4 regions of the Pseudodesulfovibrio thermohalotolerans genome follow, and region 1 is predicted to be linked to each of the others. Evidence: predicted binding sites of a transcription regulator. Region 1 holds the regulator's gene; each other region holds the start of a gene.
The links. Region 1 encodes sigma-54, which starts transcription at its own class of promoters, with help from an activator protein. Its sites were predicted from a motif close to CTGGCACGGNNNNTGCTT; they were not measured.

Region 1 (5,444 bases):
CATCGGAACAGTTGGAAAAAAGGATGATGGCGGCGTATTCGCCGGAATTGGAACTCAGCTTGGTAACGGCTTCAGGCACTTCCTCCACGGTGATGAAGGAACTTTTCACCGCCTGGGGAATAGCCAAAGACATGATCTCCTGCTGCAGAATGTCATGGGCCAGCTCATCGTTGGCAACGATGACGGTCCTGGCCCCGGTATACGGCAGCCACGTCTCGATGATCTGGCCGTGAATCAAGCGATTGTCGATACGAACGAGAGTCACGGCTTCATTCCTACTTCTTTGCTTTTTTACGCAGCATCGCTCCGGCGACCTTGATCCCCTGCTGTCCCGCGACCATGGCCTGTTCGGCTAGATCGTGCAGTTTCATGGTCCGCCCCTGCAGGGCCGCCACAAGCATGGGCAGGTTGACACCGGTGATGACCTCGACATTTTCCGCTTTCATAAGAGAAAGGGACATGGTCGTGGGAGAACCGCCGAACAAATCGGTAAGAGCCAGGACACCCTTTCCCTGTTCCAGGGACTGGATAGCCTTTCGCACGCCCTCCAGAGCCTCGTCCACACCCTTCTGCACGTCAATGCCCACGGCCAGGCAATTTACCTGAGGACCCATGACCATCTCCGCCGCCTGAAGCAAGCTTTCGCCGAAGGTACCGTGCGTGACCAGTACCACGCCGATCACTCCGTCCTTTTTTCCAGTTTTTGCAACCATGTCTATCCGAGTTCCATGTGTCGATGTTCAATCGATACTGTATAGCCTTTTTCCTTGAGTGTCGCCAGTACCGACTCGGCAACGGATACCGACCGATGCCGGCCTCCGGTGCACCCCAGCGCCAGGGTTATCCTGTAGCGCCCTTCATCTGCATAAAGGGGAAGGATATAAAGCAGGAATTCATGAAACCGCTTGATGAAACCACTTCCGGCGGGGTTGTTGAGGACATAATCGGATACGGCCTTGTCCATCCCGGACATGGGACGCAACGATTTGTCGAAATAGGGGTTGGGCAGAAAACGTAGGTCAAAGACCAAATCCGCCTCGGAGGGCACGCCGTACTTGAAGCCGAAGGTGATGATATGCACCCGCATACCCATGCCCACGTCCTCAAGGGCCGACCATTTTGTTTGAATGACCCGGCGCAAATCATGGATCGAATAGTCCGTGGTATCCAGAACCAAAGCGGCCTGGGAACGCACCAACTCAAGAAGCTGTTTCTCCTTCTCCAAAGCCTGTTCCAACCCGAGATTGCCATACTCCAGCGGATGCGGCCGACGGGTCGTGGCGTAACGACGGACCAGCTCAGCCATCTTTGCCTCAAGGAAAAGGACCTGCGGGGTGATGCCGAGTTCTCGAAAACCTTCCAGCGCCTGAGCCCATCCGTCCACAAATTCGAGCTGGCGCAGGTCCATGCCTAGCGCAAGCCCCCGATACTTGGTATCGAACTTGAGAATAAGGTCAGCCAGCTTGGGCGACATTTCGGACGGCAGGCCGTCGATACAAAAGAAGCCGAGGTCTTCGAAAACCCGAAGAGCCGTACTCTTGCCGGAACCCGAGAGTCCGGTAACGATGACCACGGGAAAGGAATTGTTCGACGTCATCGGTGCACACCCATCGGTTTAGACGCTTTTGAGGAGAGTCCAGAGAGCCTCAGTATCTTCAGCCGTGAGGAAAGCCTTGCGGAATTCCTCGTCCTTGAGAAGACGGGATATCTGAGCCAGAACGCGCAGATGCATACCCGCCACCTGTTCCGGCGCGAGCACCAGGAAGAAAATGTTGCAGGGGCTGTGATCGAGCGCCTCGAACTCCACGCCTTTCAGGCTGCGGCCCACGACAACGATGACCTTCTCCAAGTCCTCAAGCTTGCCGTGCGGAATGGCGATGCCATCGCCGATCCCGGTGGATCCGAGTCTTTCTCGATCGAGAAGGACACGGACCGCCAGGTCCGTGTCCATCTCTGGATATTGTTCGCCCAAGGGGGCGACTAGTTCATGCAATACGTCCGACTTGTTCTCGGACTGCAATTCGGGAAGGATCAGCTCCTTCGCCAGATAATCACTGAGTTTCATGCTTAGTTACCGGGGTCGATCAGTCCGTAATCGCCGTTTTTTCTCTTGTATATGACGTTAACGCCTTCGGTCTCCGAATTGCGAAACACCAGGAACTCATTTTCAAGGGCATCCAACTGCATGGCGGCCTCGTCCACGGACATGGGCTTGGGCTCGTATGCGTCGGAGCCAACGATGGTTGGAGCTGCACCGCCGCCTTCCTCGAAGGACAGGTAGTTCATCTGCGCCATTTTATTGGGACGCGCCTGTCTGGGGCGGTTCTTCATCTTTTCCCGCATCTTGCGGAGCTGGGCTTCCAGCTTGTCCAGGACCATGTCGATGGTCGAATACATATCTTCAGAATCTTCGTAGGCCGAGATATGAATGCGATCCGAGTTCAGGATCACATCCGCCTTGTGGCGGAACTTGTCGACCAACAAATTGACCTGGAGATCTGCTTCCGCATCGGAAACGTATTTCGCTACCTTTTCAAAACGCTTTTCCGCGTACCCCTTGAGGTGATCGGAAGGCTCGAAATTCTTGAAAGTGAAGCTGATGTTCATACGCTGCCTCCTGGTTGCGTTTGCGGCAAGCAGAATCTAGAAATACTGCTTGCGTTTGGAAGAAGAAGGAATGCCCATGGCCGAGCGGTATTTGGCGACCGTGCGCCTGGCGATATTCACTTCCAGCTTTTCCTGGAGGATTTCGCCGATTCTCTCGTCACTGAGCGGTTTCTTCGTGTCTTCTTCCGAGATCATTTGCTTGATGAGCGCCTTGACGCTCTCCGAACCCACCTGGGAACCGTCATTGAGGTCCAGGGCCGAGTTGAAGAAGAACTTCAACTCGAAAATTCCATGAGGAGTCGAAACATACTTGCTGGTAGTGATCCGGCTCACGGTGGACTCGTGCATCTCTATATCCTCAGCCACCTCCTTGAGGATCAGGGGTTTGAGCTTTGTTACGCCTTCCTCGAAAAAGGCTCTTTGAAAACCGACAATACTTTCAACTACTTTATACAAGGTTCGCTGCCGCTGGTACAGACTTTTCATCAACCACGCGGCGGAGCGCATCTTTTCCTGAAAGTATTCCTTTTCCTTGTCGGCCGCCCCCTTCATGGAGTCCATGTAGAAGGTGTTCATCTGCAAACGGGGCATCCCATCTTCATTAAGAATGATGACAAAATCTTCCCCGTATTTGTAGACGAAGACATCAGGGCTGACATAGTGCGGCTCAGTGCTGGAAAAATTGGCGCCCGGCATGGGGTCCAGGGTCTGGAGAAGATCCAAATACTCCTTGAGCTCTTCCATGGAAATCTTGAACTTGCGGGCAAGGGGCTTGTAGCGGTTCTTTTCCAGATCTTCCAGATGGTCCTGCACGAGGGACACCAGGATCGGGTCGTCGTAATCAAGAACCTCCATCTGAACCAGAAGACACTCCTGCGGAGTGCGCGCGCCCACCCCGACGGGATCGAGATGCTGAATGCGAGTGAGTACGCTCTCAATCTCCTCCTCGGAAGCCTGAACCATGGCGGTCAACTCTTCCATGGAAGCCTGGAGATAGCCGTTGGAATCAAGATTGCCGAGGATGACATCACCAATCGCAAGCTCGCTTTCGCTGAAACTGGAAAGCCGCATCTGCCAATTGAGATGGCCTTCCAGGGACGGCTTGGAAGCCAACCGCGCCTCAAAGGAAACGCCCTCCTCAGGCACTTCCAGGTCGCGGGACAACGCCTGCTTGGAGGTGGAGGAAAATTCGCCGAGATAGTTCTCCCAATCCGCATTGCGGACCAGTTCCTCTTCGGCCTGAGACTCGGTCAGAACCTCGGACTTGTCCGATACCTCGGTTTCGGTTTCGGTCTCATCCAGGAAAGGATTCTCCAACAATTCCTGCTGCACCGTCTCCAACAGTTCAAGACGGGAGAGTTGCAGCAGCTTGATGGCCTGCTGCAACTGGGGCGTCATGACCAGTTGCTGTGAGAGCTTGAGCTGTTGTCGAAGTTCCAATCCCATGATTCGTCACTCGCTTAGGGTTGCGTTTATCGGCTGCCGGATAAAGAAATTTTTTTTGCTCGGCTTGCCATTTCTTTCGGTTGAACTATGCCACAACGAATTAAAGGATGCAACACCATTGTGATAACATCCTGTTTCTATTCGCAATCAATCGAATATATTATGGTATGAAAAAAGTGTACCAACCTTTGGGTACAGTGTAAATCGAGAAAGCTAAAAAAAGATGTGGGCGGTGAATCAGAGCCGGAAATCTTCGCCCAGATAAATCTGCCGGGCTCGGCTGGACTTCACGATATCGGTCGGAGCCCCTTCAAGAATGACCGTACCTTCGTAAACGAGATAGGCTCTGTCACAAATATTCAAAGTTTCCCGAACGTTGTGGTCGGAAATGAGAATACCGATCTCCATGGACTTGAGTACGGAGATGATTTCCTGGATGTCGATGACCGCGATGGGGTCGATACCCGCGAATGGCTCATCAAGAAGAATGAACTGCGGGTCGAGAATAAGCGCCCTGGCAATCTCCAGCCTGCGCCGCTCACCGCCGGACAAAAACATGGCCGCCTGATCCGCCAGCTTGGTGATGGTGAACATCTCAAGCAATTCATCCGCCCTCGCCCGCTGCTCCTTGGAAGTCATGGAGGTCTGTTCGAGAATGATCTCCAAATTCTGGCGCACGGTCAGCTTCTTGAAGATGGAGCTTTCCTGCGGCAGATAACTTACCCCAAGCCGGGCGCGTTCGTGCAGCGGTTTGTCCGTAAGCTCCTGCCCATCCAGGGTGACCACCCCGGTATTGGGCTGCACGATGCCCACAAGCATGTAGAACGTCGTGGTCTTTCCCGCGCCGTTCGGGCCAAGCAGGCCGACGACTTCCCGGGAGTTGAGCTCGATGTTGATGCCATGCACGACCTCTTTCTGGCCGTACCGCTTGGACAGGTTGGTTGCGCGCAGACCTTCGCCCATGGCTATTGCACCTTCATGTTGCCGGGGGTCATGAAGATGGCCTTGACGCGCTGCTCGCCGCCTATGACCTCCGACCGGTCGTCCTTGATATGGAAATTGATGACTTCGCCCGTCAGGGAATTGGGGCCGTCCTGCAACTTGGGATTCTGTTCCATCTTGAGAAGCTGCGGGCCGACCAGATAGGTCAGTCTGCCGCAGGTTCCCTCGGTGTTGCCCTTCTTGGCTCGAACACTGCCCTCGGCAACGATTCGCTCAACGCTGTCGGCCGAGAATTTCCTCTGTCCGTCAGCCAAAAGGTAGGCCGAAAGTTTGTCGGCCCAAAGGGTCAGTTCGCCGTGGACCGCGACAACGTTGCCTTCGAAGGAAATGACCTTGCCCGCCTCGTCATAGGTCATGCGGTCGGAGGTGATCTTTACCGGCGCACGGCT
Region 2 (5,444 bases), 1.3 Mb from region 1:
ACCGAACGAACGACCGAGACGTTGCATGGCAGAACACGCTGAAAAAGTGGTGACCGGAATGCTGATAACCGAGGGGTGCTACCTCAGGCCGAGCAAGAGCACCCGCGTGCTGGCCATCCTGGACGCCCTGTCGAGGGACTCCAGCCTGTCCCAGTTCGAGCTGGGCAGGCAACTGCACTTGTCCGGGGCCATGGTCAATCAGTACCTCAAACAGTTGCAGTCCGAGGGGCTTGTCGAGTTCCTGCCGGTCAACGGCAAGAGCTATCGATATACCCTGACGGAAGAGGGGCGTCGGTCGCGTCGCCGGATGTTTTCCGATTATTCCTCGGAAACCGTCCGACTCTACTCCACCATCAAGGAATTTGTGCTGGACAAGCTGAAAGGCCTGGAAAGCGAAGGCAAGCGGGACCTCGCGCTTTTTGGCGCGTCCGAGACCTGCGAAGTGGTCCTGTCCGCCCTGCGCGGCACGGACTTTCGCGTCAAGGCCCTGCTGGACAACGATACCAGGAAACAGGGGCAGATTTTCAACGGGCACGTGGTTTCCGCACCGCATGTCCTGGATCAGGTGGACTGCGACGCCGTGGTCATCACCTCCTTTGGCAAGCAGGGCGAGATATACGAACAGATCAAGCCCTATTCCGAAAAGCGCGGATTTCAAATCGTGAGATTCTGATTATGAAACAGATCCAATCCGTCACATTGCGTTCGGGCGTCACTATCGGCAAGGGGCATCCCTGCTTCGTGGTCGCGGAAATCGGCAACAACCACCAGGGCGAATTCGACATCGCCAAGCGGATGCTCGACGAGGCCGCTGCCGCCGGAGTCCAGGGAGTCAAGTTCCAGAAGCGGGACAGCGAGGCGCTGCTTACCCGTCAGGGACGGGCCGCGCCCTATACCGGCCCCAACAGCTTCGGCCCCACCTACGGCGAGCATCGCAACGCCCTTGAACTGTCCATCGATCAGATGGCCCGGCTCAAGGAGTACAGCGAATCCCTCGGCCTCGTCTTTTTCGCCTCCGCTTGGGACGATCCGAGCCTGGCCCAGATTCTCGAACTGGACGTGGAGCTGCTCAAGATCAGCTCCGCCGAACTCGTCAATGTCCCCCTGGTGCGCAAATACGCCAAGGCCGACATTCCTGTCATCCTGTCCACCGGCATGAGCGGCCTGGATGATATCGACGTGGCCATGGCCGAGATCCGCGCCTTCCACGACAACATCATCCTTCTGCATTGCAATTCCACCTATCCTTGCCCGGAAGAACATATCGGCCTGCCCGTCATGGACGCCCTGCGCGAACGCTATGGCGTGCCCGTGGGCTATTCCGGCCATGAAAAGGGCATCGGCCCCAGCGTGGGTGCCGCCGCTCTGGGCGCCTGCGTGGTCGAACGCCATTTCACCCTGGACAAGACCCTCAAGGGCACCGATCACCAGGCCTCTCTCGAACCTGCCGAGCTGGCCGCCATGGTGACCATGATCCGCGAGGTCGAAAAGGCCGTCCAGGTCAAGGGCAAGGTCGTCTTCCCCGATGAACAGGCCGCCGCCAAAAAACTTCGCAAGTGCATCGTGTTTTCTCGGGACCTGCCCGCCGGGCACGTGCTCACCGAGGCCGACCTGACCACCCGCTGCCCGCGCGTGGGCATCTCCCCGGTCCATTGGGACGAAGTCCTCGGCGCAGCCCTCAATCGCCCCGTCAAGCACGAGGAGCCCGCCCAATGGGATACCCTCAGGCTTACTCAGTCCGCTTGCGCCGGAGCCGCTTCGTCTTAGGACGAATACACAAGTCGTGAAAAAGTGTGGGCGCGGGATGCGTCCACACTTTTTTTTGCGCCTTTGAAAACCGGGGCGCAAAAAAAGGCGGTCGCGCAATGCGCGGCCGCCTTGATTCTTGACGCTGCGTCCGACTATGCCTTGGGCGGGTCGGGGAGGGCGAGGACAGGAGCGATGATCTTTTCCATGGCCTTGCCTGTAGCGGTATCGCGGTGGACTTTCATGAAGGGGTAGCCTTCGTCGCCGGATTCGGCCACGGCCGGATCGAGAGGGATGCGGCCGAGGAACTGGACGCCCGCTTCCTTGGCGAGGGCTTCGCCGCCGCCGGACTTGAAGATGTCGTGGACCTTGCCGCAATCGGGGCAGGCGAAGCCGGACATGTTTTCAACGATGCCGAGCACGCGGTTGCCCACTTCGCCGACAAAGGACACGGACCGGCGGACGTCGTCGATGGCCACGCCCTGCGGGGTGGTGACGATGACGGCCATGGCGGTGGGGCCGAGGGTTTGCATGGTGGACAGGGGCTCGTCGCCGGTTCCCGGAGGGCAGTCGACGATGAGGTAGTCGAGATCGCCCCACATGACGTCTTCGACGAACTGTTTAATGAGACCTATCTTGACCGGACCACGCCAGATGACGGCCTGGCGATCGTCCTGGAGCAGAAAGCCGAGTGACATGACCGACAGGTTCTTGCTCCAGGGCACAGGTTCCATGACCTGGTCGCCGATGTGCGGCTGCTGGCCCTTGAGGGAGAGCAGACGCGGCACGCTTGGGCCGTGCACGTCCACGTCGAGCAGACCGACCTTCTTGCCCGCGAGGGACAGGGCCACGGCGATGTTTGCGGCCACGGTGGACTTGCCCACGCCGCCCTTGCCGGACATAACCACAATCTTGTGTTTGATGCGGCCCAGGGTCTTTTGCAGTTTTTGCTCTTCGGGCTTGTCGCAGCCCGTGGTGCTGGTACAGGTTCCGTCAGGCGAGGCGGAGGAACATCCTTCACAACCACTCATACTATTCTCCTGAAAAACGGCGACCCGAAGCCGCCTTAGAAGTACATGCAGGTCCCGAACCGGCGAACGGTCGCGGCCGGGTCACAGAGAGATAACCATGGCCCGAAAAAAGTCAAACCGTCGCTCCGGGCATGGTCAATTCGGCGAGGCCATCGTGGAGGTAGCCTTCGAGCACCTGATTCTCGGTGCCTGTCAGCCAGGGGATGACCGTGATTCCGGCTCGCTCCAGGGCGTGCCGGGTCCGGTTGCGGATGGCCCCGCACAAAAAAATGGTTACCCCGCAGGCCAATATGGCGGATGTCCTGTCCATAGGGTCCTTTGAGGGAAGGGATAGGAGGCCTGCGGGGTAAAAGTTGTCGTCACGTATTTCAAACAGCTTGTATCCGTCCGCGTTCTCGCACACGGACGCCAGTCGGTCCTGGTAGCACGCCAGGCAGATCAGCTTGGCGGAATCCGTCTTCATCGTCTCTCTCCAAATGTCCGGCAGGACCCGAACCGGTTGTTTTTAAATAAGCATGGACTGTGCCAAATTAAAATCATAATAAATTCAATATGTTAAATTGTAGAGGGTCGTTCTGTTGGGCGAATTATTCGCCCGAAATGTAAGGTGATGGCGAATTATTCGCCCTGATCGGAACCGACCAGCAGGCGGCGCAAAGTGTCTTTGGTGATGCCGAGTTCGCGACACGCGGCCATGCGTTTGCCGCTGTTGCGGCGCACGGCTTCCCTGGCGGCACGGCGCTTGATGGCGTCCATGGTCCCGGACAGCCCGTCGGGCGCATCGGCGGAGGGCTTGGCCGGGTGAAGGTATTCCGGGAGATGCTCCACCTGGATGAATCCGTCCGGGCAGAGGATGAAGGCGTATTCAAGGATGTTTTCCAGCTCGCGCACGTTGCCAGGGTAGTCGTGGCGCATGAGCACGTGCATGGCGTCCTCGCTGACGCCCCGGATGGCCTTGTTGCGCAGTCCGTTGAACTCGGCGAGGAAGTGGTCGATGAGCAGGGGCAGGTCCTCCTGCCGCTCGGTCAGCGGGGGCAGGGTCAGGGTGACCACGTTGAGCCGGTAGAAGAGGTCCTGGCGGAACGTCCCTTCGGCCACGGCGTCTTCCAGATTCCGGTTGGTGGCGGCTACCACGCGCACGTCGGCGTGCATCGGAGTGAGGCCGCCAAGCGGCTCGAAGGTCTTTTCCTGGAGGAAGCGCAGGAGTTTGACCTGGAGGTTCTGGGGCATGTCGCCTATCTCGTCCAGAAAGACCGTGCCGCCGTCGGCCAGTTCGAACCGGCCCGGCTTGTCCTTGCGCGCGTCGGTGAAGGCTCCGGCCTTGTAGCCGAACAGCTCGGATTCCAGCAGGGTGTCGGGCAACGCGCCGCAGTTCACCGCGACGAACGGCCCGTCCCGGCGCGGGCTCAGGGAATGGATGGCCCGGGCGAAAAGTTCCTTTCCGGTGCCGCTCTGGCCCAGCAGCAGGGTCGTGGCCTCGGACCGGCTGATCTGCGGCAGGATGCGGAATATTTTTTCCAACGCCTGGCTGCGGCCCACGATGTTCTCGAACCTGTATATGTCCTTGGCCTGTTGCCGGGCCACGTGGATGTCGGTCAGGTCGCGGAAGGTCTCCACCCCGCCGATCACGTTGCCGTCGTTGTCCTTCAGGGGCGAGGCCGAGATGGCGATGGGCAGGGTGGTGCCGTCGGAGCGGACGATGAAGATGGACTTGTTGACGATGCGCCCGCCCTTGCGGATGCAGGACTTGAGCGCGCATTGGCCGTCGCAGAGCGAGGAGCGGAACACGTCCCAGCACTTGCGGCCCAGGGCGTCATCACTGGAAATGCCGGTGATCCGCTGCGCGGATTCGTTGAAATAGGTCACGTTCCAGTCCGCGTCCACGGTAAACAATCCGTCGGCGATGGACGCGAACACGGCTTCGAGCGGTAGGTCTTTTGGGAACGGCATGGGCCGACCCTACATCCGTCCGGCCTGCTTGCCAAGAGGTGATGGGCGAAAAATTCGCCCACTTTGTCCGGGTACTGCCAGGCAGGAACGGGGCATGAAAAAAGGCCGCCCTGAGGCGGCCCTGTCGTTCATAGTCGGCTGTGAAGCGTGTCGACTACAGTTTCTCGGCGCGCTTCTTGCGAAGCCACTCGTACCACTGCTCCATGTTGTCGCCGGTCCGCGCGGAGATGGGCATGACCTCGATGTCCTTGTTCAGCTTCTTGGCGTGATTTTCGGCCTTTTGGAGGTCGAAATCCACGTAGGGGAGCAGGTCCACCTTGTTGAGCAGCATGACCGCGGAGATGTGGAACATGAACGGGTATTTCTCGGGCTTGTCGTCGCCCTCGGCCACGGACAGGAGAGTGACCTTGTAGTCTTCACCCACGTTAAATTCTGCCGGGCAGACCAGGTTGCCCACGTTTTCCACGAAAAGGATGTCCAGATCGTCGGTGTCGATGGCCTTGAGTGCGTCCATGACCATGCCGGAATCCAGGTGGCAGCCGCCCTCGGTGTTGATCTGCACGGCCTGTGCGCCGGTGGCGGCAACGCGCTGGGCGTCGTTGTCGGTCTGCAGGTCGCCTTCAATGACCGCCATCTTGAACTCGTCCTTGAGGTCGGTCAGAGTCCGTTCGAGCAGGGTCGTCTTGCCCGCGCCCGGCGAACTCATCAGGTTCAGGC
Region 3 (5,444 bases), 490 kb from region 1:
GCGGACATGCTCGGGCTGGCCCCCGGTGAATATGTCCGGCTGGTGGTGGAGGACAACGGACCGGGCATTCCACAGGACATCGTGGACAAGATATTCGACCCGTTCTTCACCACCAAGGACAAGACCGAGGGCACGGGCCTGGGACTGGCAGTCGTCCACGGCATCGTACACAGCCACAAGGGCGGCCTTCAGGTCGCCCCCCGCGATGGAGGCGGGACAACCTTCTCCATCTATCTGCCCAAGGGGGACGAGGACCTGTGCGGCGACGTGGACTTTTCCGGCGAACCCCGCAACCTCGGAGCGCGCATCCTGTTCGTTGAGGACGACGTCGACCAGCTCCAGACCACGCCGCGCCTTCTCGAAACCATGGGCTACTTCGTGGACGGACTGGAAAACCCGCTCTCGGCCATGCGGCTGGTCAAGGAGATGCCAGGCGAATTCGACCTGGTCATCACGGACTACGACATGCCCGGCATGAGCGGAACCCAACTGTCCAGACGGCTCGCGGACATTGAACCCGACCTGCCCGTGATCCTCATTTCCGGACGTGAGGATGCCGTATCCGCGGCCGCGGACTTGCCGAACATCCGTCTCGTGGTTATCAAACCTTACGACAAGAAGGACCTGTCCAGAGCCATCAACACCGTGTTGAACAACGAAGCGCAAGGGGAATAACGTGGCGGACATCTTGATTATAGACGACGACCTTGAGGTCTGCGAAACCATGGAGAGCCTGATTAGCAGGCTGCCGCACGAATGCGCCTCGGCCCATACCCTGGACTCCGGGCTGCGGATGATGCGCAAGAAAGCCTTCGACGTGGTATTCCTGGATGTGCGCCTGCCCGACGGTAACGGCCTCGGCATCCTGCCGGACATCATGGCCCTGCCCGACCCGCCCGAAGTGATAATCCTCACGGGCAAAGGCGATCCCGACGGCGCGGAACTGGCCATCAGGGGCGGCGTCTGGGACTATCTGCTCAAGCCGTCCAGCATCCGGGAAATATCCCTGACCCTGGGCCGCGCCCTCAAATACCATGAGGAAAAACGGGGCCGCGACGGCGACGGCGATCTGGAGATGAAGGGCGTGGTCGGAGAAAGCCCGATCATCAAGACCAGCTTCAACCTCCTGTCCCAGGCGGCCCGGTCCGAATCCAACGTGCTCATCACAGGCGAAACAGGCACCGGAAAGGAGCTGTTCGCTTCCACCATCCACGCCAACTCCAAGCGCAAGACCGGCAATTTCGTGGTGGTGGACTGCGCGGGGCTTACGGAATCCCTGCTGGAATCCACCCTGTACGGACACCGCAAAGGAGCCTTCACCGGCGCCCAGAACGACCGCATCGGCCTGGTCAAACTGGCCGACGGCGGCACCCTGTTCCTGGACGAGGTGGGCGAAATGCCGCTGTCCATGCAAAAGGCCTTCCTGCGCGTTCTGCAGGAGCGCACTTTCCGCCCGGTGGGCGATACCCGCGAGCAGACCAGTGATTTCCGGCTGGTTGCGGCCACCAACCGCGACCTGGACGACATGGTCGAAAAGGGAACGTTCCGTTCCGACCTGCTGTATCGCCTCAAGACGATGCACATCCACCTGCCGCCTCTTCGGGAACGCCCCGAAGACATCAAGTCCCTGGCCACCTACCGGGTCAACCAGCTCTGCCGTCAATACTCCATGCCGCTCAAATCCTTCGGATCGGACTTCCATCCGGCACTGGAAAACTACGACTGGCCCGGCAACGTGCGTGAGCTGTTCAACATCCTGGAACGGGCCGTGGTCACATCGGGCACCGAAAAGACGCTTTACGCCATGCACCTGCCGCGCGAACTCCGCATTCGGGTGGCCAAGGAACAGATCGAGCGCATGACCAACGCGGCCCCCGAGGAAGAAGCCCGCGCACCGCGCTACACGGAACCAGTCCGAAAAATCGGACAGGACATCTTCGAAGACATTTTCGAACAGGAACTGCCCACCCTGCGCGATTTCAAGAGCACCGCCGAGAAGGTCTACCTGGGCGAACTTATCCGCCAGTGCGACGGCGACCTGTCCCGCATTCTCGAAGTATCCAAGCTCTCCCGCTCCCACTTTTACGGCCTGCTCAAGAAGTACGGCCTGTCTCTCTAGGAGACGGTATGGCCGACTTCGCCACCTATTGCGACCTCTGCGCCGCCCGGGCGGCTGACGACCTGGACCGCGTTTACCACGACACCCGGTACGGCTTCCCGGTTGTGGACGACAACGAACTGTTCGCCTTGCTCATCCTGGAGATCAATCAGGCCGGACTGAGTTGGCGAACTATCCTCAACAAGGAAGAGAACTTCCGCAAGGCGTTCGACGGATTCGACATCCCCACCGTGGCCGCCTACGGAGAATCGGACCGGACTAGGCTCCTGGCCGACGCCGGAATCATCCGCAACCGGCTCAAGATCGACGCCGCCATCCACAACGCCGGGGCCGTGCTGGAACTCCAACGCGAATACGGCTCCTTCAAGGCGTGGCTCGACGCCCATCACCCCCTGGACAAACAGGAGTGGGTCAAACTCTTCAAGAGCCGCTTCAAATTCGTGGGCGGTGAAATAGTGGGCGAGTTCCTCATGAGTTCGGGCTACCTCAAAGGCGCTCACGCGGAGTCCTGCCCGATACATCGAAAAATCCTGAAAGCCGGACCGCCCTGGGCCGTCATTTAGCAGGGCTGACCACTCCATATTCCCCGTATCATGGGCTTTTCCGGACTGTCCGTTTTTTTGGACAGTCCTTTTTTCGTGTTTCTCGAACCAGTTTTTTGGGCGGGAAACCCCGTGGTCCGTGATTTTATCATATCCATATTATTTTTTCCGTCCTATTTTTCAGACTCGACTTCGTGTCCGACACGCCCCCTCCTTCTCGTCTGCTTTTCCATAACATGCTGAAAGTACGGCTGATTTGCTTTTTCACAAAGTTGGCACGAATGTTGAGTAGTGTCAGTGTCTTCAAAGGAAAGGGTCCGCGCTGCGGACGCCTAAAAATCCGACGACCCCAATTAGGAGAAGAATCTAATGTCCAAGATGAAAACGATGGATGGCAACACCGCCGCCGCCTGGGTGGCCTATGCCATGAGTGAAACCGCCGCCATCTACCCCATCACGCCCTCGTCCACCATGGGCGAGATCGCGGATGAATGGGCGGCACAAGGCCGCAAGAATATTTTCGGGCAGACCGTTGAGGTCCGCCAACTGCAGTCCGAGGCAGGCGCCGCGGGCGCCGTGCACGGCGGTCTCGCCGGCGGCGCGCTGACCACCACTTTCACCGCCTCCCAGGGCCTGCTGCTGATGATCCCGAACATGTACAAGATCGCCGGCGAACTGCTGCCCTGCGTCTTCCATGTGTCCGCCCGCGCCCTCGCGGCCCACGCCCTGTCCATCTTCGGCGACCACCAGGACGTCATGGCCTGCCGCCAGACCGGCTTCGCCATGCTGGCCTCCGCCTCTGTCCAGGAAGTCATGGACCTCGCCCTGGTCTCCCATCTGGCCACCATCGAGGCCAGCGTGCCTTTCGTCTCCTTCTTCGACGGCTTCCGCACCTCTCACGAGATTCAGAAGATCGAGACCATCGACTACGAAGACATGAAGCCCCTGCTGAACATGGAGAAGGTGGCCGAGTTCCGCAACCGCTCCATGAACCCCGAGCATCCGGACATCCGCGGCACCGCCCAGAACCCGGACATCTACTTCCAGGGCCGCGAAGCCTCCAACAGCTACTACGAAGCCATCCCGGCCATCGTGGAAGAGTACATGGACAAGGTTTCCGCCCTCACCGGCCGCAACTACAAGCCCTTCGACTACGTCGGCGCCGCCGATGCGGAACGCGTCGTCATCTCCATGGGCTCCTCCTGCGAGACCATCGAGGAAGTTGTCAACCACATGGTTGAAGACGGCGAAAAGGTCGGCCTCATCAAGGTGCGCCTGTACCGTCCGTTCTCCGCCAAGCATTTCCTGGCCGTGCTGCCCAAGTCCGCCAAGTACGTGTCCGTGCTCGACCGCACCAAAGAGCCGGGCGCGCTGGGCGATCCGTTGTACCAGGATGTCAGCACCGTCTTCCTGGAACAGGGCAACGGCCCCGTCGTCACCGCCGGCCGCTACGGCCTGGGCTCCAAGGAGTTCACGCCCGCCATGGCCAAGGCCGTGTTCGACAACATGGCGACCGACGCTCCCAAGTCCCACTTCACCGTGGGTATCGAGGACGACGTCACCAACGCCTCCCTCGTCACGACCGGGACCCTGGACACCACCCCTGAAGGCACCGTCCAGTGCAAGTTCTGGGGTCTCGGTTCTGACGGAACCGTCGGTGCCAACAAGCAGGCCATCAAGATCATCGGTGACAACACCGACATGTACGCGCAGGGCTACTTCGCCTACGACTCCAAGAAGTCCGGCGGCATCACCATCTCCCACCTGCGCTTCGGCCACTCCCCCATCCAGTCCACCTACCTGGTCACTTCGGCCGACTACGTGGCCTGCCACAACCCGAGCTACGTGCACCTGTATGACGTCCTCGACGGCATCAAGGACGGCGGCACCTTCGTGCTGAACTGTTCCTGGACCGCCGACCAGATGGACAAGGAGCTGCCCGCCGCCATGCGCCGCACCATCGCGCAGAAGAACCTCAAGTTCTACACCGTCGACGCTGTCAAGATCGCCGGCGAAGTGGGACTGGGCGGCCGCATCAACATGGTCATGCAGACCGCCTTCTTCAAGCTGGCCGACGTCATTCCCTTCGAACAGGCCGTCAGCCTGCTCAAGGACGGCATCGACAAGGCATACGGCAAGAAGGGCCCGCAGATCGTCGAGATGAACTGCGCCGCCGTCGACAAGGCCGCCGACGCCATCGTCGAGATCGCCATCCCGGCCTCCTGGGCCGACCTGGCCGACGACCCGAAGGCCGACACCGACGAGCCCGATTACGTCAAGAACATCATGCGTCCGGTCCTGGCCCAGAAGGGCGACGACCTGCCGGTTTCCGTGTTCTCCGTGGACGGCACCGTGCCGCTTTCCACCTCCAAGTACGAAAAGCGCGGCGTGGCCATCAAGGTCCCCGAGTGGATCGCCGACAACTGCATCCAGTGCAACCAGTGCGCCTTCGTCTGCCCGCACTCCGCCCTGCGCCCGGTGCTGGTCTCCGACGATGAGATGAAGAACGCTCCGGCCTCCTTCGCCACCGTCGACGCCAAGGGCAAGGACGTCAAGGGCCTGCGTTACCGTATGCAGGTCAACACCATGGACTGCCTGGGTTGCGGCAACTGCGCCGACATCTGCCCGGCCAAGGAAAAGGCGCTGGTCATGAAGCCCATCGCCACCCAGACCGACGCCGAGGTGCCCAACTTCGACTTCACCGAGACGGTCTCCTACAAGAACGCCTTCAAGCGTGACTCCGTCAAGGGCTCCCAGTTCAAGCAGTCGCTCCTGGAATTCTC
Region 4 (5,444 bases), 1.8 Mb from region 1:
TTGTGCATTTTTAAATCGTTCGTTGGCTTCCCGTTCCAGAACACGCAACCTTTCCATCACGCCCTTATCGAGCGCCTTGCCCTCATAAGGATACTCCATGCCCAGGTAGGAGTACTTGGGCTGCCCCATGCGGTGATAGGGCAACAGTTCGTATCTGATGTTGGACTGCACAGGGATAAAGTCAACAATGCCGCGAATCTCTTCCTCGGTATCGTTGAATCCGGGAATGACCGGCGTGCGTATCAAGATGGGTTTATTGGGGAACTCAGCCACTACGCATTTGATGTTTTCCAAGATGCGCTGGTTGCTGACCCCGGTGCCCTGCTTGTGCTTCCCGTCATCAATGGCCTTGATGTCCATGATCACTTCGTCAAGATACTCGCAGGCGGCCTTCAGATCGTCATAGTGCGCATAGCTGCATGTCTCCATGGCCGTCTTGATACGATGCCTCTTGGCCTCCTTGAGCAGGGCCACGGCAAACTTGGGCTGAGACATGGCTTCGCCGCCGCTCAGCGTCATCCCGCCGCCGGATCTGGCGTAGAAGGCCGCTTCCTTTTCCACCTCGCGGATGACCTCCTTGACGGTCATCGTCTTACCATAAACATTCAGCGCATTTGCCGCGCAATGTTCGGCGCAGGTGTGGCACCGGACGCATTTTTCCGGATCCATGGCGATAAGGCCGCCTTCCGCGGGGGAAATGGCTCCCTGGGGACAATTATCTATGCAACGCGTACACTTATCGGTGGTCAGGCACTTCATCGGGTTGAAGCCCAGCTGGGGCTTCCTCATCTGCGATTCAGGGTTGCTGCACCAGGCGCAACGAAGTGGACATCCTTTCAAAAAAACAATGGTACGAATGCCGGTGCCGTCGTGGACGGAAAAATTCTGGATGTTGAAAACGATACCTTCATTGGCGCTCATTGCGGGGTCCTTTGGAAAAGTTGTGAATTGAAAGAGTCGTGTTCGTGAAATGCGGGGAACGGGAAATCCCGTTCCCCGCGTGTTTTTCACAAACTACATATGTTCGTGTTCAGTACGGTTGATGATGTCGTTCTGCAGGTCGCGGGACAGGTCGCAGAAGTATGCGGAGTATCCGGCGATACGAACGAGCAGGCTGCGGTACTTGTCAGGATCTTTCTGAGCGGCCAGCAGGGTCTGCTTGTTGATGATGTTGAACTGAATGTGCCACAGATGCAGGTCGCACCAAGAACGGATCATATCCACGATCTTCTGGGTGCCGGCCTCGCCTTCGACAACCTTCGGGGAGAGCTTGACGTTCAACAGGCGGGAAGCACGGTTTTTCATGCCGCGATTCTTGGAGTGGTAGTTGGACATCAGGACGGCAGTGGGACCCATGTGGTCGGCGCCGTGGGAAGCGGAGGAACCATCGGAAAGAGCGGTCCAGGCTTCGCGGCCGTTGGGCAGAGCGGAAACGACCTTGCCGAAGGGAACGTGGGAGGTGATGGGCACGTAGCGCACATCCAGGTTCACGCCGCGCTCCTTGGAGTACTTCGCGGCGTAACGCTGGCAGACCGCGTCGATTTCCTTGGCGATGGCGTCGGCGTACGGATCATTGTTGCCGTAGCTCGGAGCCGAACGCAGGATCTCGCGGATGTCTTCGTATCCATCGAAATTGGCGGTGATGGCCTTGAGGACTTCTTCCATGGTCAGCTTCTTGTCTTCGAAGACGACCTTCTTGATGGCGGACAGACAATCGACCACGGTACCGTAGCCCAGGAACTCGAAGTAGGAGTACTCAAGGCCGCCGGGAATGAACTGGTTCTGGAGGTCCAGACCTTCCTTCATGCACAGGTCGTGCAGGACGGAAGCCAGCGGAGTAGCGAAGTGCTCGGGGCGCAGGGAGTCAACGATGTACTGCTGGCGGAAGGCCTTCACGAGCAGGTTGTTGTGCTGCTTGATGTAGGCGTCGTAGAACTCGTCCCAGGTCTTCATCTCAGTGACGTCGCCGGTTTCAAGGCCGATGACTTCGTCACCGTACTTGAGCATACGTCCGTTGTGCATGGTCATTTCAACGGCCGTGGCGAAGTTAACGTACACACAACCGGAGGTGTAGGTCTCGATGTTGGGCATACGGGCTTCGGTGCAGCCGGAGACGGAGTAGTCCATGGCCTGGTCGTAAGGAGCACCCTTGGCGGTGTACAGGGGAATGACTTCCTCATCGTTGATAAGCTTCGGAAAACCGGAGCCGTCCTTGATGGTCTCGGCTATTTCGGCCAGGAACCGCTCCGGGGAACAGGAGTGGATACGGGCGGCCAGGTCGGGGTAGTTCAACGGAAACTCACGCTTGGACTCCAGGAAGAGGTAGGACAGGTCATTGGTGGCGTCCTCGCCCTGCGGGGTCTGGCCGCCGATGGTGACGGCTTCCCAGTGGGCATAGCCTTCATTGAACTCATTGCCGGTGGGGTTGATGTAGAGGTCGATGAACTGAGCCATCTCAACCCACATCATTTCCAGCAGCTCCTTGGCCTGTTCGCGGGTCAAGGTACCGGCTTCGAGGTCCTGCTCGTAGTACGGGAACAGGTACTGGTCCATGCGGCCGTTGGAGATGATGGCGGAAGCCTTCTGCTCGATGCGAGAGAACATCTGCACGAACCACTGGGACTGGATGGCGTCGCGGAAGTCCTTGGCGGGCTCGGCGGGCATACGCTCACAACGGTCCGCCATGGCCAGCAGCTCGGCCTTGCGGATCTTGTCGGTCTCCTTGGCGGCCAGATCGCGGGCGAGATCGGCGTGGCGGCGGGCCCACAGCGTGATGGCATCGCAGATGATGACCATGGCCTCGTAGAAGGGACGCTTTTCCCACATCTGGACCGGGCTCTGATCGTCGAGTTCGGCCAGATGTTCCTCGGCTTCACGCTTGATGTCATTGAAACCGCGCTTCAGAACCTTGTCGTAATCGTGGACCCACTGCAGGGCGGAGCGGTAAGAGGAAGTTTCGGAGACAACGAACTTAGACTTCAGGCCCATGTCATCGTCGTAAGTCACGCCACGCAGGTCGTCGGGCATGGCTCCGTTCAGGTGCTCGTGGTAGGTCTTGCCCTTCCAGAAAGGAGCGATTTCGTTGACAACGATATCGACTTCCTCAGGAGTGATCTTGAAGGGGCTCTTTTCGCGTTTGTCCAGCTCACCGAGGATGGAATAGAAGTCGCCGTCGATCTCCGGGTACAGGATGCCGTAACGGCCAAGCTTGCCTGCACGACCGGCGATCAGGGAGCCGGGAGTAATATATACGGTCATTTTCTCAGCGCAGTTCATCAGAGCCTTGGCCCAACGCAGGACCATGGGCTGGCCTTCGGTGGCCTTCATGGACTCGGTGAAGTACCGGGCGCGCTCAATGTCGATAAAAGGCGTGGTCATGTGGAAAGAATCAAGAATTTCATAGATGCGTTCGCGGCCGGCACGGGTGTCGACGCTGTTCGCAATCCGTGCCTCCTGGGGCGACAGGCAGCAGTCACAATTGGTCATTTCAGTACTCCTAAATAATGAATGTTAGCTGGTGCTTATTCTTAAAATAATGGTTGTGGAGCCACGCGCTCAGAGCGCACTTCACAATAAGCATCGATCATGCCAAACACTCAACATACTGTTTTTACTAACCTATCCGTTTAAAACCCCTATTGACGGGAAAAACAGCAAACCAGCCATCTTGTTGCGCACCGACAACATAATCAATTTTTATTCTTTTATTTCATTTGATTACCAAGCTTGTTGCAGTTGCGCACAAAGTCGCTTGTTGCAATTGAGCACAAAGTCCCGACTTGCCTTCAACATGAATTTTCACTTCGTCAGAACGCTTTGAGCTTTCTTTAAAGAAATGGGCACGGTGTTCCACTGCCAGACATTCTCGATTTGCCTGCGCCCTGCTTCATAAACCGCGCCTTGACGAGAAAAGTCATGGCACTGCCTTTGCAAAACGGGCTGGAACAATCGAACGCACTCGTTCAAAGGAGAATACTCGTGCAGATTATCGATTTTCGTTTTCGGCCGAATACCCAGGCCACCATTGACGGCTTTACAAACAGCACCATGTTCAAAGGCATGTTTGCCAAAATAGACCTGACCCGCCTCGTGGCCCAGGAAGTCCCTGATGTTGTGGAAATGATCAAGAAGCACAATGTCGTAAAGGCCGTCATTACCGGCCGGGACTGCTCCATGACCTATGATGCGGCAGCCAACAACGCCGGAGTCATGTCATTCGTTAAGGAATTTCCCGACATGTTCCTCGGATTCATGGGCGTAGATCCCCACAAAGGCATGGACGGCGTTTACGAGCTGACTCGCCAGATCAAGGAAGAAGGGATGCATGGCGCGGCCATCGACCCATACCTGGCCAAACTTTTCGTGAATGACGCCAAGTATTATCCGATCTATGCCAAGTGTTGCGAATTGGATATCCCCATTGTCGTCTCCACCGGCCCGGGCACGCTGGTGCCGGGCGCCGTCATGGAGCACGCCGCCCCCCGTTATATCGACTACGTCGCGCGCGATTTCCCTGAACTGAAGATTGTCATCAGCCACGGCGGATACCCCTGGGTCGAAGAGGCCATCATGGTCACCGAGCGCAATGAGAATGTGTACATGGAGTTGTCCGAATACGAGCGCCATCCCGGCGGAGAAGCGTACGTGAAGGCAGCGGTCAATCTTATAGGCGACAAGCTGCTTTTCGCCAGCGCCCATCCCGGGGCCGACTTCCGCGATGCCATAGCCATGTACAAGGGTTTCGGCCTGCCTGATGATGTCTTTGAAGCCATCATGTTCAAAAACGCCAAGAAGGTGCTCGGCCTATAGAGGTCCAGCACCCACCCACTATCCAAAGGGACGTGAAAACGTCCCTTTTTTGTGCCCGAAGCAAAGACAAGCAATCCGGGATCGGCACCTGCATCCATGTGAAATTTGTCTCAGGAAAGGGGTAAAGTTGCTTGCCCCGCCTGAGTCTGATACGCCAAAATTCTAGCTGTCTGTTGCTGCCGCGCAACCGTTTCCGCCGTGCAACATTCCAACGTTTTATTCCTAAAAAACAGTAGGATACAACTTAGTTTCCGGGCAAAAAAACTATTTGTTGCACTGCGGAAACATACGGTCGCCTTTGCCTTTTTCAAATTGTTTTACAATTCACAAGTGATGATTCTGGACGATCTGAAAAATTCAAAATTTTTATTAAAGACTTGGAAACTCCTTTTCTCATTCATAGTCTAAGTCTTTTAGTATGTTGTATAAATAACGCTTGTAGTTATCCTTATTAGCTGTGGCTTAGCCACACACTTTGTGCAAGCTATTGTTCTTGTTTTCACAAGAGAGGCACCCTCCTTGCAAATTTATAAACCAGTTCGTGCGGGTGAGGGTTCTGCCGAACTGGAGTTGCCGTCGTATCCTCAATTGGTGTGGAGCCCAATTCAAGACGCGACTCTGACCATAGCTCAGTA

Region 2: a site for sigma-54 is predicted at 3,289-3,306, ahead of LF599_RS15620 (NifB/NifX family molybdenum-iron cluster-binding protein). Genes of this name have one in related genera too.
Region 3: a site for sigma-54 is predicted at 2,934-2,951, ahead of nifJ (pyruvate:ferredoxin (flavodoxin) oxidoreductase). Genes of this name have one in related genera too.
Region 4: a site for sigma-54 is predicted at 3,575-3,592, ahead of hpsG ((2S)-3-sulfopropanediol dehydratase). Genes of this name have one in related genera too.

Annotation. Positions count from the first base shown of each region.
Region 1 covers NZ_CP120635.1:2,068,705-2,074,148, forward strand. The annotation lists gene LF599_RS09825 (PTS sugar transporter subunit IIB) at 1-265, opposite strand, end outside; gene LF599_RS09830 (PTS sugar transporter subunit IIA) at 276-713, opposite strand; gene rapZ (RNase adapter RapZ) at 716-1,597, opposite strand; gene LF599_RS09840 (PTS sugar transporter subunit IIA) at 1,616-2,065, opposite strand; gene hpf (ribosome hibernation-promoting factor, HPF/YfiA family) at 2,068-2,607, opposite strand; gene rpoN (RNA polymerase factor sigma-54) at 2,644-4,053, opposite strand; gene lptB (LPS export ABC transporter ATP-binding protein) at 4,291-5,016, opposite strand; gene lptA (lipopolysaccharide transport periplasmic protein LptA) at 5,019-5,444, opposite strand, start outside.
Region 2 covers NZ_CP120635.1:3,326,564-3,332,007, reverse strand. The annotation lists gene LF599_RS15635 (winged helix-turn-helix transcriptional regulator) at 26-673, shown strand; gene LF599_RS15630 (N-acetylneuraminate synthase family protein) at 676-1,767, shown strand; gene LF599_RS15625 (Mrp/NBP35 family ATP-binding protein) at 1,902-2,777, opposite strand; gene LF599_RS15620 (NifB/NifX family molybdenum-iron cluster-binding protein) at 2,890-3,240, opposite strand; gene LF599_RS15615 (sigma-54 interaction domain-containing protein) at 3,396-4,727, opposite strand; gene hypB (hydrogenase nickel incorporation protein HypB) at 4,882-5,444, opposite strand, start outside.
Region 3 covers NZ_CP120635.1:2,557,446-2,562,889, forward strand. The annotation lists gene LF599_RS12170 (hybrid sensor histidine kinase/response regulator) at 1-675, shown strand, start outside; gene LF599_RS12175 (sigma-54-dependent transcriptional regulator) at 677-2,119, shown strand; gene LF599_RS12180 (DNA-3-methyladenine glycosylase I) at 2,128-2,682, shown strand; gene nifJ (pyruvate:ferredoxin (flavodoxin) oxidoreductase) at 3,031-5,444, shown strand, end outside.
Region 4 covers NZ_CP120635.1:250,735-256,178, reverse strand. The annotation lists gene hpsH ((2S)-3-sulfopropanediol dehydratase activating enzyme) at 1-921, opposite strand, end outside; gene hpsG ((2S)-3-sulfopropanediol dehydratase) at 1,015-3,486, opposite strand; gene LF599_RS01195 (amidohydrolase family protein) at 3,979-4,809, shown strand.